DNA from 3 places in the Thalassotalea sp. LPB0316 genome. Region 1 is predicted to be linked to each of the others. Evidence: predicted binding sites of a transcription regulator. Region 1 holds the regulator's gene; each other region holds the start of a gene.
The links. Region 1 encodes MetJ, which represses methionine synthesis genes. Its sites were predicted from a motif close to TAGACGTCTAGACGTCTA; they were not measured.

Region 1 (5,325 bases):
TATTTAACAAAATTATGTGAATTTTGGTTAGAGCTGTTGCACTATTTTTATTGAAGAGGTAACTGGTAAGCTTTGTCAGCTCTTGAATTGCCGGAAAGTAATCACTTACCATAGGCGCGCCTGAAAGTTTAAAGAAAACTTTCATCTTCATTTTTATCTACTGTTAGCATTTTAGGAATAGCCATGACAGATTTACGTCAGCAAGCTTTGGATTACCACCAATACCCAACCGCAGGAAAAATTAGTGTAGAAATTACTACCCCAGCTGAAACTTCTAAGGATCTTGCTCTCGCCTACAGTCCGGGTGTTGCTGAGCCAGTACGTGAAATTGCAGCTAATCCTGACGATGTTTATAAGTACACGGGCAAAGGCAATACTGTTGCTGTTATCTCAAATGGTACGGCGATTTTGGGGTTAGGTAATTTGGGACCTATGGCGTCAAAGCCAGTCATGGAAGGTAAAGCGCTATTGTTTAAACGCTTTGCCGGTATCAATTCGTTCGACATTGAAGTTACCCATAATACAGTTGAAGAGTTTATTTCAACGGTAGCAAATATTGCTGATAGTTTTGGTGGTATTAACCTAGAAGATATTAAAGCGCCAGAGTGTTTTCAAATTGAAAAAGCCTTAATCAGTCGTTGTAAAGTACCGGTTTTCCACGATGATCAACATGGTACCGCTATTGTCACCGCCGCGGGCATGTTGAATGCCTTAGAGATTCAAGGTAAGAGTATCAAACATGCAAATATCGTTTGTATGGGGGCTGGTGCAGCAGCGATTGCCTGTATGGAGCTGTTAATCAAATGCGGTGCTCAGCGTGAAAAAATCTACATGCTAGATACCAAAGGCGTGGTTCATACTCGTCGTGATGACTTAAATGAGTATAAAAAGCTATTTGCTAACAACACAGATAAGCGCACACTTGAAGAGGCGATTGATGGTGCTGACGTATTTGTCGGTGTATCAGGACCTAACTTACTCTCTGCTGAGCAGCTTGCGTTGATGGCGCCAAATCCTGTGGTTTTCGCCTGTTCAAACCCTGATCCTGAGATTAAACCCGAACTCGCCAAGGCGACCCGTGATGATGTCATCATAGCAACTGGCCGCTCTGATTATCCAAACCAAGTGAATAACGTACTGTGTTTCCCGTTTATTTTCCGTGGTGCCTTAGATGTTCGAGCAACTAAAATTAATGATGCAATGAAAGTTGCAGCGGTTGATGCGATTCGCGAACTGGCAAAAGAGCCGGTGCCTGAGGATGTGCTAGTCGCTAGCGGTGATCAATCTCTTGAATTTGGTAAAGAGTATATTATTCCAAAACCAATGGACTCACGTTTATGCGCACGAGTTGCCAGAGCGGTGGCTTTAGCTGCAGTAGAGTCAGGCGTTGCCCAAATTGACATGCCCGAGAATTACTTCGTCTAATGAGTTATGATCTCGCGACTATATTGGATATTTTTAATCAAGGGGCTATTACTTTAACTTATGGTTAGTTAAATAGTATAAATACTTTCGAGTTTAGGACCTTTTCAGATTATATTGTCGGGGTGCCGACAGCACTAAAGAGGGAAAAAGCGCCTGTTTCCCTCTTTAATCTCCCTCGGCGCCCACGCAATAGACAACATTAATTTTTCACTTGTGTTTATCATACCAAGTTCATTAAATAGTTGGTCATTCAGCGAGAATTAAATGGCTTATAGGCAAGGCTTTGATTGCCGGTAATGGTTATTCCCTTAGCAAAATCAGTAACGAAGCATATAAGCCATTTAAACTCGCCCTTGGGAGCTCGTCAGAAAAGTGATAACTTTACAAATTGCCTTGATATGGAATAACCATACCTGCACCAATTTGCTTTGTTCTAACTTCCCTGACGTAGCTCTGAATGATTAACTATTTAACGAAATTGGTATTAGCTGTTCCTGAAGAAGATACGTCCTGTATGACATCAGTGCTCGGCGTCCTGCCTCGCCCAGCAATAAACATGGAAGTGAAAAATTAATCTATTGCGAATGGGAGTGGTGTGTAATTCGAGGCTCACTGTTTTATCCACTGATAAATATGAAAGCTCTATCATGGTTAGTACCTAACGCTGCTTTGGTTTAAAAGCAAAAAAGGGTCAGTGTGTTAAGCGCTGACCCTTTCTAACATCATTAGAAATAATCGAGAGTATTACTCTTCGTCGTCTTCAAAAATTGAAAAATCGGTGATGCCGTTTTCAACGAGTACTTTTCTTACGCTCGCCGGAATTTTTTCTGGATTGTCTTTAGCTAGGTCGGCGTCATCTGGTAATGGTTGGCCAGTGAATGCATGCAAAAATGCTTCGCAAAGCAATTCACTATTCGTTGCGTGACGGAGGTTATTGACTTGGCGGCGAGTACGCTCATCCGTTAATACTTTTAGTACACGTAAAGGAATGGACACTGTTATTTTTTTAACTTGTTCGCTTTTTTTACCATGTTCGGCATATGGGTTTATATATTCACCATTCCACTGCGCCATGAAAATACCTCTAAAAGTTTTTAAACCATAGGAATTGTACTGGTTGTATGAAAACAGTCAACTATGAATGTGTAGAAGTTTAGACGGCTAAAAACAGCTTGACCACTATAGCGAATACGTTTAGAGTTATAGACGTCTAAACGCCTATAAAATTTTGGATAGTGATCATGAGTAAACAACACATAGAAACACAAGCTGCCCGCGGTGGTATTAATATCGATCAACACCATGGTGCTGTTGTTGCTCCGCTACATTTATCGAGTACCTATTCATTAAAAGGGTTTAATGAAAAACGTGATTACGATTATTCCCGCACCGGCAATCCAACGCGTGCTACGTTCGGACAAACGGTTGCTGAGCTTGAAGAGGGCACGACAGGGATCGTAACTAGTACAGGAATGTCTGCGGTCCACTTGTTGCTGCAATTAGTGAGTGTTGGCGACAAAGTTGTCATCCCACATGATTGTTACGGTGGTAGCTATCGCCTGTTTACTTTTTTAGCAAAAAAAGGCAATTTTGAATTAATCGTTGTTGATCAGCGTGATGAGCAGGCTTTAGCTCAGGCGTTAGCGACTAAACCCAAACTTGTACTTATTGAAACGCCAAGCAACCCTTTATTGCGTATTGTTGACATTCAAGCCATTTCAGCCAAAGCTAAGGCGGTTGGAGCACTTGTCGCCGTCGACAATACCTTTTTATCGCCAGTGATTCAAAAGCCGCTATTACTCGGCGCTGATATTGTTTTCCACTCAACAACTAAATACTTAAATGGCCACAGTGATATTGTCGGTGGTGTTTTAGTGACTAAAGATCAAACGTTAGGCGAAGAGCTAGCGTGGTGGGCCAATTGTATTGGCATTACCGGCTCAGCCTTTGATAGCTATTTGGCATTGCGCGGTTTAAAAACCTTGCCGTTGCGCATGGCAAGGCATCAAGAAAATGCCATTAATGTCGCGGAATTTCTCGCTAGCCATCCAGCGATAGAACAAGTTTATTTTCCAGGTCTTACCAATCACCCACAACATGAGTTGGCTCAGCAACAGCAAAATGGCTTTGGTGCGATGTTGAGTTTCGAGCTTAAAGGTGGCGTAGCCGCGGTCAAAGCATTATTTGCTAATCTGTCTTTGTTCACACTTGCTCAATCGTTAGGCGGTGTGGAGAGTTTGATTAGCCATCCATCGACGATGACGCATGCCGGTATGGATCTCGACGCGCAAATAGCTGCAGGAATCAGCCAATCTTTAGTAAGAATATCCGTCGGCATTGAGCATATTGATGATATTATTGCTGACTTATCACAAGCGCTAGAATACAGCCAACAAGCCTAACTACAGCCTTTATCGAAATGAGTTGATGTAACTGATGACTATAGAAAACCTTATCAAGCACCCTGATTCTGCGACTGGCAAACTCGCGATCAATATTCACAAATTCGGTGGTAGTAGTTTAGCCAGTAGTGAGTGTATTGAGCGCGTCATCGATATTATTTGTCGTCATTGTCAAATCAACGACATTGTTGTGGTCTCGGCTAATGGTGGTGTAACTGATCAGTTATTTAATTTGTGCCAATTGGCAAAAGATAACGAGAACTATCAAGATGCGCTAGAGAATCTACATTTTCAATTAAAAGGCTTGATTGCACAGCTACTTAATGAACAAAACAGTACGTATTTAACCAAGCAATTAGCTGATGATTTCGCCTTGCTTGATTCATGGCTTGCTAAGGCGTTAGAAAAGCATCGCAATGATATTTTAGCATTTGGTGAAATTTGGTCGGCGCGTTTACTGTCAGCCGTTTTGAATGAGCGAATTTGCCCAAGCCATGCTGTTGATGCTCGTGATTTTATCGAAGTAGTATCTGAGCAAAATACCCAAGTCAACTATGATGTAAGCCGAGCTAAATTTAACCAAATAAAACAAGATCATCAACTTACCATCGCGACCGGGTACATTGCTCGGGATGTTGATGGTCGCTCGTGTACATTAGGACGCAATGGCTCTGATTATTCCGCAACTATTATGGCTGCCTTAACTGGCGCTGCCAATGTCACTTTATGGACTGATGTCGATGGTATTTATAGTGCCGATCCGAGAATAGTGCCAGCGGCGCGTAAACTGCATCGCTTGCCCAATGGTGTTGCTCGAGAATTAGGTCGATTGGGTAATCCCGTTTTACATGTCAATACGCTAAAACCATTGGAAGAGCATGCTACGCATTTGCATGTGGCCAGTTCATTTGATAGTGAAACGAGCGGCACTGAAATTGGTAAATTTGGCTTTTTAGCCAAGCAAGAGTTATCGGTAACCTATTCAAATGATGTGTTAATCGTTTCAAGTGAATTGCTATCTTCGCTGTCACATGCTGATGCTATCAAGCGTTTTGATCCTATTTGTTTTGATGAAAGCAAGGCCTTAATGGTCATCAAACAAGAACAACAAAAAACAGTGAGCCAATGGTGTGCTAGTAAAGTCGGCGAAGTGACTTTCAAACCAGCAGCTATTATTGCTGTGGTTGGCCATAAAGTGGCATCTCGTGGCGATGTTAAAGCGCGCTTCAAAAGAGCATTAGAGAATACTAAAACACTCGATATACTTTCATCTACTTCTGAGCACAGTATTATTTGTGTACTACCGGATTTTTGTAGTCCAGAGCTGACCAACTTAGTGCACCACGAAATGACCAAAGATGCTAAACACATTGGTGTTATCGTCGCGGGACTTGGCAATATTGGTAAGCGCTTTTTAGAGATTTTACCAGGACAAATTAAGCGCCAATCGGTGCTCGAAAACATTCATTTAGTTGGTTTGTTGAGCTCAAAGAAAGCC
Region 2 (5,325 bases), 1.1 Mb from region 1:
GACACTAACAACACCAATGGCATGCGATATAATGTCGATAGTTTTGAGCAAGCACTGCAACTCATAAATGCAGGCAAAGTAGACTATTTCCTCACCTATGATTATCCAAGCAAAACATCAACACTCTCAACCAATGTTTTTGACGGACTTGTGTCAATGCCTGTTTATATTGCTATATCAAAGCATCATCCTAATGCCACTGCATTGGTGAATCTAGTGAATGATAAATTAGATAACCAATCAACTCATTAATAGTTACCAATACCGATGTTTTGCGGACAAAAACATCCCCTCGAAACTCTACGAAGGTATGTTTTTAGCTGATTGCTTACTTCTTAGATAATTTTTGTCTAGTGAATAATCGATTGGTTACAATTATTAGTTTCACTCGTTTGCACATCGGCTATAATAGCTATCAGAGCCTCTCGAAATTCTCGTGTGTTGACTATGTCCCCGAGCCGATAAGTTTTACCTCAGGAATTTCAGCTTTTGCTATTGAGCATGCTCGACTTGTATCGAGAAGCCTACGGTGGAAGCGCAAGTTCCGCCTTGAACCACGGTGTTCAAGGGCTAACGTTAACTGCGGTATTTTGGGAGTGCTCCACATCCTCCACTTGAAATTGCAATAGAAATAATCACCTTTACTTCTGTTTGAATAAACCTTATAACTCGTTTGTTTGTAACCAATAAAGCTTGATATGGCGACCCGACACTCTAAGTCAACAATTTCACAGCACAATCTACCCATCGGCATCTTTGATTCAGGCATTGGTGGCTTATCGATTGCAAATCAGATCAAACAGCGTTTGCCCAACGAGCACCTTATCTACCTAGCAGATAATTTACATGCCCCTTACGGGGAAAAAAGTGATGCTTTTATTTGTCAACGGGTGTTAGAAATTGGTGAATTCTTAACAAAGCAACCCGTTAAGGCGATTGTTGTTGCTTGTAATACGGCAACGGTTACTGCGATCCAAGCACTGCGAGCAAAATATTCAATACCTATTATCGGGGTCGAGCCGGCGATAAAACCTGCTGCACTTCACAGTAAAAATAGAAAAGTTGGCGTATTGGTAACACAAGCAACGGCGAGTACACAACGCTTTCACGACTTAATTCACACCTATGCCACTGGCGCTGATGTTTTTATTCAGCCCTGCCCTGGCTTGGTTGAATTAATTGAAAAGTTAGGTGATAACACTCAGCAAATAAGTACCTTGCTTGATCAGTACTTAACTGGCTTTATCGAACAGGACATCGATACACTCGTACTTGGTTGTACGCATTACCCATTGGTAAAAGCTTTAATTGCAAGTAAATTAAACAGCGCTGTGAATATTATTGATACGGGTATTCCTGTCAGTGCCCAACTAGAGCGCAAACTCATTGAGTTTGACCTTCTCGCTAGTGCCCAGCCGACTCAACCAGATGTCTTTTACACCTCTGCCTGTAACCAAACCTTAGCCAAAAAAATAGCGGAGTTGTGGCAATATCCAGCACAAGTATTGCCAGTCCCACTTAATTAAGTTACTCGCTTACAAGAAGTATCTGAAACCAAAACCTACCATATCGAGTTCAGGCTTGGAGCCATCGGCATAAGTGGTCGAGTCAAACTTTTTGTCAGCATATATCCAGAAGTTTTTACTCCATTCGTAGGTAAGGCCAACCGAGCGGAATGACATATTGTATTGACTGTCACCCGATTTATCGGCTAAATCGTTATAACCACTGGTCAGCGTAACATTGTTGTCAAACTTATAAGCAACTACCGCTTCTTTACCCACAGATTTTTCCATCAGTTGATTAACGTTAGTCGCCTCGTGATTTTCCATCTTAGAATATAGCGCCGCGACATAAAGGCCAGGTTGATTAAATTTGCCATAAGTTACGTGGAAAGTTGCAATGCGATCGTCTGCGGTAAATTGTTTGGTGTTATTTTCAATCGTCACTTCACCCGTATTAAAACCTGCACCAACGCCGAATTTGTAGGGGAGTTTGTAAGTTAACCCGATACCGTAGTTAGTATCAAAGTTGATATAACCATTATTGATTAACGTGTTTTCCCCGCCTATTTCTATCGACTCTTCCATGACCTGAATTTGCGCGCTAACCGTCAAATTCCCTAGCTGATTGTTGTATTGCAGTGCTTTATCAGCTCGTCCTGTACCAGATAAATAACCGTCTGTTGCAAAGTTATACGTGCCTGACGCCATGCCACCGAACATCGGTAATACATCTGTTACGGCGGCAACTTGATACAAGCTACCCCACTGTTTACCAACTGTAAAACTACCGTAGGTATCGTGTGACACCCCAACATAACCTAAACGCAACCAAACACTGTCTCCTTGGTTGCCTTGAGGTCTTAATTGGTCGCCGCTTAAGATCAAACCAAAAGAAGGGTCACTAGCTAGCGTTATCCCCCACTCTAGCATCGCAACAGATTGCCAACCATCGGAAAGGTCTTGAGTAAAATTCAAATTTAGTCGTGAGAAGCCATCGGTGATCTCATTGCGATCCTTGGTTTGAATATAACCCACATCAAAGTAACCGCCCATCACCACCGATTTTGAACTGTCACTATAAATTTCAATTGCCATTGCATGACTGGCAAATACCAAAGGTAATAGGCAAGCGAATTTTTTCTTTGTTGTCATCAAAAGATCCTACTAGTTGTACTAATAGCAACTATAAATGAATCACAAGATTTAACTGTTAAAGGCTGTAACAAGGTTTTCACATTTTGTTATCAAACTCAGTGAGCGGAAAATCATTTAGCCGTCTAGACGTAAAAAAGCTAGTAAATAACTTTTTAAGAAGTTAGAATTGCACAAAATTTTGACCATAATTAGACAACGCTACGTAATAACGTGCACATTGTTAATGAATGAGGTTTTATGACAACTCACTTATTTACTTCAGAATCAGTTTCTGAAGGTCATCCAGATAAAATTGCTGATCAGATCTCTGATGCAGTACTAGACGCGATCATTGCTGAAGATAAATTCGCTCGTGTCGCTTGTGAAACTATGGTTAAAACAGGCGTAGCGATTATTTCAGGTGAAATCACAACCGAAGCTTGGGTTGATTTAGAAAAGATCACTCGTAAAGTTATCACTGATATCGGTTACACTTCGTCAGAGGTAGGCTTTGATGGTGACACCTGTGGCATTATGAACTTGATTGGTCAGCAATCTCCTGAAATTGCCCAAGGTGTTGACCGCGCTAAACCTGAAGAGCAAGGCGCTGGTGACCAAGGCTTAATGTTTGGCTATGCCACCAATGAAACACCTTCATTAATGCCTGCGCCACTTTACTATTCTCACCGTTTAGTAGAGCGCCAAGCTGAAATGCGTAAAAAAGGGATCTTGCCTTGGTTGCGCCCAGACGCTAAATCACAAGTAACATTTGTTTATGAAGATGATAAGCCTGTAGCGATTGACGCCGTTGTGTTATCAACACAGCATAACCCTGATATCTCGCAAGAAATGCTACACGAAGCAGTGATGGAAAACATCATTAATCACGTATTACCTGAAGAGCTTTTAACAGAAAACACCAAATACTTCATCAATCCAACCGGTAAGTTTGTAATTGGTGGCCCAGTGGGTGACTGTGGTTTAACGGGTCGTAAAATTATCGTTGATACCTACGGTGGTATGGCGCGTCACGGTGGTGGTGCATTCTCAGGGAAAGATCCATCAAAAGTAGATAGAAGTGCAGCTTACGCTGGCCGTTATGTTGCGAAAAACATCGTTGCTGCCGGTTTAGCGGATCGTTGTGAAATTCAGGTTTCATACGCCATTGGTGTAGCAGAGCCGACGTCTATTTCAGTTGATACCTTTGGCACTGGCAAAGTCTCAAATGAAAAGTTAGTTGAGTTAGTACGTGAACACTTTGATTTACGCCCTTACGGCATCACTAAAATGCTAGATTTGTTGCACCCAATGTACCGCGAAACAGCGGCATATGGTCACTTTGGTCGCGAACCATACGAAATGACCGTTGGTGAAGATACCTTCACCGCATTTTCTTGGGAAAAAACCGATAAAGCTGACGCATTAAGAGCTGCTGCGGGTTTATAAGCCAAACACAAATTCGTGATAATTAATCGTGTAAAAGGGAGCTTAATTAGCTCCCTTTTTTGTTGCCATATGTTTTTCAATCAAGCGCTTTATTTCACCTCGTTCTTTGAGCTGTTGAATATGCGCATCAAGTAATGCCTTTTCCTCAACAAGCTCTTTTCTCAAAATAATATTAAGTGGCACAATGGTTATTGGCTCTGGCGAGGCGTATAAGGTTTCGTCTGGGAAAAATGCTGAATTCATTAAATTATCGGCATTAAACTCATTCATGATTGTGTAATCACAGCGTTTTTTGAACAACATTCTAAGCATTGTAAGTTGGCTAGACGAGTCGACTCGAATGAGTCTTTTGTTATCGATATAAGGCTGTAATGTCGGGTAAACAAAACCTTTTCTCGTACAGATGTTTTCAGGTTTACTTGCTTGGCTTAACGAAAAATTTTCAGGGAACGGCTGAGCGCTATAAAGAAAGCTTCGGTGCTCTAACAAGGGGATGGTTGCAATCAGTTTATTCGGCTGGGATAGCCACTGCTCACTTAGCATGATCATATCGGCAATCCCTTGATACATATATTCTTCACTGCGTTTTCGACTATTCGAAATATAACTGACATGCAACCTGTTACTTTCCGATAACGGCTGCAAAATATCAGGGATCACGCCTTTGTATGCCTGACTGTCTTTATCGTAATAAAGATAGGGGGCTGAACCAGGATGGTTAACAACAAACTTTAGCTGTGTTGTTGCTTGAGCACTAAAAGCCAGTATTGCTAAAAGTATTAGTAGATAACTTTTCACGCGAATGACTACCTCCTGAGCCCAAACAGATAACTTAACTATAGAACATTAGACTAATTTTTATACCTCGCCCTTAAGGCGTTCTCTCACTCCCTGAACAACCAAATAGAAATATGGGATCAATACCGTGCCGAAAATTGTCGCGGCTGTCATCCCCGCGAGTACAGTTAAACCCAATGAAACTCGGCTACCAGCGCCAGCACCTGTAGCAAAAACTAACGGTAATACGCCAAGGACAAACGAAAAAGCAGTCATCAATACTGCGCGAAAACGCATAGTCGCCGCATTAAGTGCAGCGTCGATAATCGACTGACCTTGCGCTCTTAACTCCATGGCAAACTCGACAATTAATATTGCCGTTTTCGTCGACAAACCAATCAATAATACTAAACCAACTTGTGCGTAGATATTGTTTGCCATCCCCAATGTGTAGAGTGCCAAC
Region 3 (5,325 bases), 910 kb from region 1:
CAACGCAATTAGATGTATTGTTTACACCATTAGTCGCCTTTGATGCCATGGGCAATCGCATGGGTATGGGCGGAGGCTTTTACGATAGAACGCTTGCACATCTGAACAATGCTCATACACAAGTGATTGGTTTGGCACACGATTGCCAGCAAGTAGAGTCGATTCCGACTGAGCCATGGGATATTCCTTTATCGCAAATTATCACACCAACTCAGCGAATAAATTGCCAGTAAATTGGGCTCGTTTAACATCCAATCTATGGCTATAATAGCGCCCAATACAAGATTACAGAAAGATTTGCGACAGGACTTCCTATGACTCAAGATGAAATGAAAAAAGCCGCGGCGCTCAAAGCACTGGAATTTATCAAGCCTGATACAATTGTTGGTGTTGGCACTGGCTCGACTGTTAACCACTTTATCGATGCACTAGCGACGATTAAACATCAAATTGTTGGTGCAGTTTCAAGCTCTGATGCGTCGACTAAGCGCCTAGAAGCGCACGGTATCGAGGTATTTGATTTAAACTCAGTTGATAGCCTTGATGTATATGTTGACGGCGCCGATGAAATTACCGAGCATTTTGCAATGATCAAAGGCGGTGGTGCGGCATTAACGCGTGAAAAAATTGTCGCAGCGGTGGCGAAAGAGTTTATTTGTATCGCTGACAGTTCGAAACAAGTTGGCGTATTAGGTGACTTCCCGCTCCCTGTCGAAGTGATCCCTATGGCGCGAAGCTATGTTGCCCGAGAGTTAGTAAAACTAGGTGGTGATCCGGTCTATCGAGAAGGGGTTATTACTGATAACGGCAATGTAATTTTAGATGTTCACAATTTAAAGATCCTCAACCCGAAACAACTTGAAATTGATATTAACGCCATTGTTGGCGTGGTAACTAATGGTTTATTCGCCTGCCGTGGTGCAGACGTATTGATATTAGGTACGCCAGAAGGCGCAAAGGTTATTAGCTAGTTCCTAAATAACTTAAGCAATAGATACCCGCCTCGACAGTTGCTCCTAGATTGTTTTACTTCCCTGCATTCATACAGGTATTCGCTGGTAATAATATTTTAGTCATACCCGAGCAATCGGGTATTTTTGTGTCCTAAAAAGTGAGTCGTACCCGAGTAGTCGGGTATCTTTGTATCCAAAAAAGTGAGTCATACCCGAGTAGTCGGGTATCTTTGTGCGCTGATAAGTGAGTCATACCCGAGTAGTCGGGTATCTTTGTGCCCTAAAAAGTGAGTCATACCCGAGTAGTCGGGTATCTTTGTGCGCTGATAAGTGAGTCATACCCGAGTAGTCGGGTATCTTTGTGCGCTGATAAATGAGTCATACCCGAGTAGTCGGGTATCTTTGTGCCCTAAAAAGTGAGTCATACCCGAGTAGTCGGGTATCTTTGTGCGCTGATAAGTGAGTCATACCCGAGTAGTCGGGTATCTTTGTGCGCTGATAAATGAGTCATACCCGAGTAGTCGGGTATCTTTGTGCGCTGATAAGTGAGTCATACCCGAGTAGTCGGGTATCTTTGTGCTGTAAAAGAGGAGATTACCGCCTACGCGGTAATGACGGTAAGGTCTGGAGATTGCCGCCTCGATAATTGCTCCTGCATTATTCTACTTACCTATAGCCATATAGGTATACGCGTTAATGACGGTAGAATCCATACCTACCTCCCGTCATTGCGGCGAAGGCCGCAATCTTGTAGTAACTAGTAATTCTCAATTGTTTAAATTTCGACTATAACTCTGCACTAGGTTTATTTTTTACAATCGTGTAAAAAAACAACTTTAGAGTTTTAACACTATATGCTAAGTTAGCATTCTAGCCATCCAAACAAGAAGTTAGTCAAAACATGAGCAAAGTATCACTGGCAAAAGAAAAAATTAAAATCTTATTGCTTGAAGGCGTTCATCAAAGCGCAGTAGAAGAGTTAAAGTCAAAAGGCTATACCAATATTGAGTATTTAAAAACCTCTTTGAGTGAGCAAGATTTGATCAAAAAAATCAAAGATGTTCACTTTATTGGTATCCGCTCTCGTACTCAATTAACTGAGCGTGTGCTAGCACATGCATCGAAGCTCGTTGCCATAGGCTGTTTTTGTATTGGAACTAACCAAGTCGAATTACCTGCCGCACAAGTTCTAGGTATTCCAGTATTTAATGCACCGTTTTCAAATACCCGTTCAGTTGCTGAACTAGTTTTAGGTGAAATCTTATTATTGTTACGTGGTATTCCTGAAAAAAACGCTCAGGCACACAGAGGCGTCTGGAACAAATCAGCAGCTGGCAGTGTAGAAGCTCGTGGTAAAACCCTTGGTATTATTGGCTACGGCCATATTGGGACTCAACTAGGAATTCTAGCTGAAACCATCGGTATGAAAATTCGCTTTTACGATATCGAAACAAAGCTACCACTAGGTAACGCTAGCCAAGCAGATAGCTTGAGCCAACTTTTCAAAGAAGCCGATGTTATCAGCCTGCATGTACCTGAAACTGCTCAAACACAAAACATGATTGGCGTTGCTGAATTTGATGCAATGAAAGACGGCGCCATATTTATTAATGCATCTCGCGGCACGGTAGTAGATATCGATGCTTTAGCAGGTGCATTAGAGAGTAAGAAAGTTGGTGGTGCTGCCATTGACGTATTCCCTGTAGAGCCTAAGAGTAATGATGAAGAGTTCACGTCACCACTTCGCGCCTTTGACAATGTGATTTTGACACCACACATTGGCGGCTCTACTAAAGAAGCACAAGAAAATATCGGCCTGGAAGTCGCTAGTAAAATGGCCAAATACTCAGATAACGGCTCTACGTTATCTGCAGTAAACTTCCCTGAAGTATCTTTACCGGAACACGCTGGCACAAGCCGCCTGTTACACATCCACGCCAACAGACCAGGTATTATTACGCAAATCAATACCATCTTTGCTGAGAATGATGTCAACATTGCTGCTCAGTATCTACAAACAGACGATAAAATTGGTTATGTTGTTATTGATGTAGAAACCGAAAACAGTGAAAAAGCACTGGCTAAGTTAAAACAAATCGACGGCACTATTCGCGCTCGTATTTTGCACTAGTTACCGCCTGAGTAAGCCCGGTGTTATACCCGAGAGGTCGGGTATCTTTCCTATTTGTGAGTCATACCCGAGCAATCGGGTATCTTTAAGCCTTTAGTGCCTTGTTTTTGAGATTACCGCCTCCGCGGTAATAACGGGAAATTAAACACGTCATTCCCGTATATGGACTCCCGGATAATTACAACCTATTTTTTGCAATGTTAAGTAGGAAAGGTGCGTCCGTATATTCGGGCTCTATTTGAGTAGCGAACTCTGGCCCCTGATGTATTCGCACCTCCATGCCTCATCGAGGTGACGGTATTTTATACCGAGGGAATGAGCAGGCTCTTGGAGGTCGGTCTTACCTATTTTTTAATCGCATTAAATAAAGATGTAATTTCCTATAACTTAATTGATGGGTTGTCTAATTTAGTGGTGTAGCTCAGCTGGTTTTTGATATTGACTATCATGGCTTAACATCGCCCAAGCGGTTCGAACCGTTTTGTTGGCTAATGCTACCGCCGCTTTTTTAAGACTACCTTTTGCTATCAACTGTTTAATCCATATTTCTTTGTTGTTTTTAGGTTGCCGTTTATCCACGACTTTCACATAAGCCAAAGCACCTTGGATTAACGTTGAGCGTAGCCGTTTGTTACCACACTTTTTACCTATGGTACCGAGTACAATATTTCCTCCGGTACTATATTGCTTCGGTGTAAGGCCTATACAAGCCGAGGCTTCTCGCCCATTTTTAAAACTACTACCTTGATTTCCAAGGGCAATATAAAGGCCAAGCGCATTAACCGGCCCGACACCTTCTAGTGCCATTAGAGACTGGCATTGCGCTTGCTGTTTAATCAGTAAGCCTAGTTGTTTTTCAATGTGTTGCTCTTGCGCTTCGATAACTAAATACAGTTGATACATATTGCTTATTTGCTCTCGAAAAGCAAAAGGCAGCTCGTTTTCTCCATCCTCGAGTATTTCAGGAATGCGCTTTTTAAATGCCGAAATACCTTTGGGGATGGTGATGCCAAATTCAGATATTAACGCCCTAAGCATATTACTCATTGCTGTTAACTGGTCACTCAGATGTTGACGCATTCTTTCTATCGACTGTAAACCTTGTTGCTCAACGGTTTTGATGGCTACAGACTTTACTCTCGGTTGTTTTGAAGCTACGCCTATTGCCAAGGCGTCGTTCTTATCGGTTTTATGGCCCTGGCGAAAGGGGGTAACGGATTTGGTCGGGATGATTTTTGCCTTGTGACCGTGTTGCTCTGCAAATCTAGCCCAGTAATGTGAAGAGCCACAGGCTTCCATGACAACGGTCGCTGGTTTCTGCTTAATTAACCAATTAGTTAATGATGCCCTAGTAAAACTTCTATCTGTGAGCACTTTGTTTTTATCTGTTATAACACAGGCATGAAAAGAAGACTTTGCTAAATCGATGGCAATAACGTTATTATTCATTTGTATGGACTCCAAGGTAAAAGTTTAGGCACTTATTACGTTACTCCCCCAGAGGGAGGGAGTCCATACATCGAGAAGTCGGGTATCTTTATGCGTTTAGCGCCTTGCTTTTGAGATTACCGCCTCCGCGGTAATGACGGGAAATTAAACACGTCATACCCGAGAAGTCGGGTATCTTTATGCGTTTAGCGCCTTGCTTTTGAGATTACCGCCTCCGCGGTAATGACGGGAAATTAAACACGTCATACCCGAGAAGTCGGGTATTTTTAAGCGTTTAGTGCCTTGTTTTGAGATTACCGCCTCCGCGGTAATGACGGGAAATTAAACACGTCATACCCGAGAAGTCGGGTATCTTTAAGCGTTTAGTGCCTTGTTTTGAGATTACCGCCTCCGCGGTAATGACGGTGAAGGGTCAGATATTACCGCCTCGATAATTGCTCCCTGCATGATTCTACTTAGCTACATCCATGTAGGTATTCGCGGTAATGACGTAAACTCTGGAAACGACGGCTTTTGATTTTCCAATAGGTATATTACCAGTTTACGTTAAAGATAAGCTGCATTACCGCAAATGCCATTAGCCCGGCAATCATATCATCGAGCATAATGCCAAGGCCGCTGTGAAGCTTTTTATCAACTGCAGAGATAGGCCAAGGTTTTAAGACATCAAAGAATCTAAACAGTAAAAAGCCAACAATAATCGTAGTAGCATTAATCGGCATCATAATCATGGTGATCATGTAACCCACGATCTCATCCCAAACGATTGCTGGGTGATCTTTAACACCTACT

Region 2: metK (methionine adenosyltransferase) is a predicted target of MetJ. The motif match lies at 2,776-2,793, and genes of this name have one in related genera.
Region 3: serA (phosphoglycerate dehydrogenase) is a predicted target of MetJ. The motif match lies at 1,817-1,834, and genes of this name have one in related genera.

Annotation. Positions count from the first base shown of each region.
Region 1 is NZ_CP062946.1:985,421-990,745, forward strand. It holds gene LP316_RS04370 (malic enzyme-like NAD(P)-binding protein) at 184-1,425, shown strand; gene metJ (met regulon transcriptional regulator MetJ) at 2,170-2,499, opposite strand; gene metB (cystathionine gamma-synthase) at 2,667-3,827, shown strand; gene metL (bifunctional aspartate kinase/homoserine dehydrogenase II) at 3,862-5,325, shown strand, end outside.
Region 2 is NZ_CP062946.1:3,456,808-3,462,132, forward strand. It holds gene LP316_RS15525 (substrate-binding periplasmic protein) at 1-252, shown strand, start outside; RNA gene ssrS (6S RNA) at 419-602, shown strand; gene murI (glutamate racemase) at 699-1,526, shown strand; gene LP316_RS15540 (porin) at 1,536-2,657, opposite strand; gene metK (methionine adenosyltransferase) at 2,898-4,085, shown strand; gene LP316_RS15550 (substrate-binding periplasmic protein) at 4,128-4,883, opposite strand; gene LP316_RS15555 (efflux RND transporter permease subunit) at 4,944-5,325, opposite strand, start outside.
Region 3 is NZ_CP062946.1:1,891,455-1,896,779, reverse strand. It holds gene LP316_RS08450 (5-formyltetrahydrofolate cyclo-ligase) at 1-233, shown strand, start outside; gene rpiA (ribose-5-phosphate isomerase RpiA) at 315-971, shown strand; gene serA (phosphoglycerate dehydrogenase) at 1,855-3,084, shown strand; gene LP316_RS08435 (IS110 family transposase) at 3,493-4,533, opposite strand; gene LP316_RS08430 (phosphatidylglycerophosphatase A) at 5,067-5,325, opposite strand, start outside.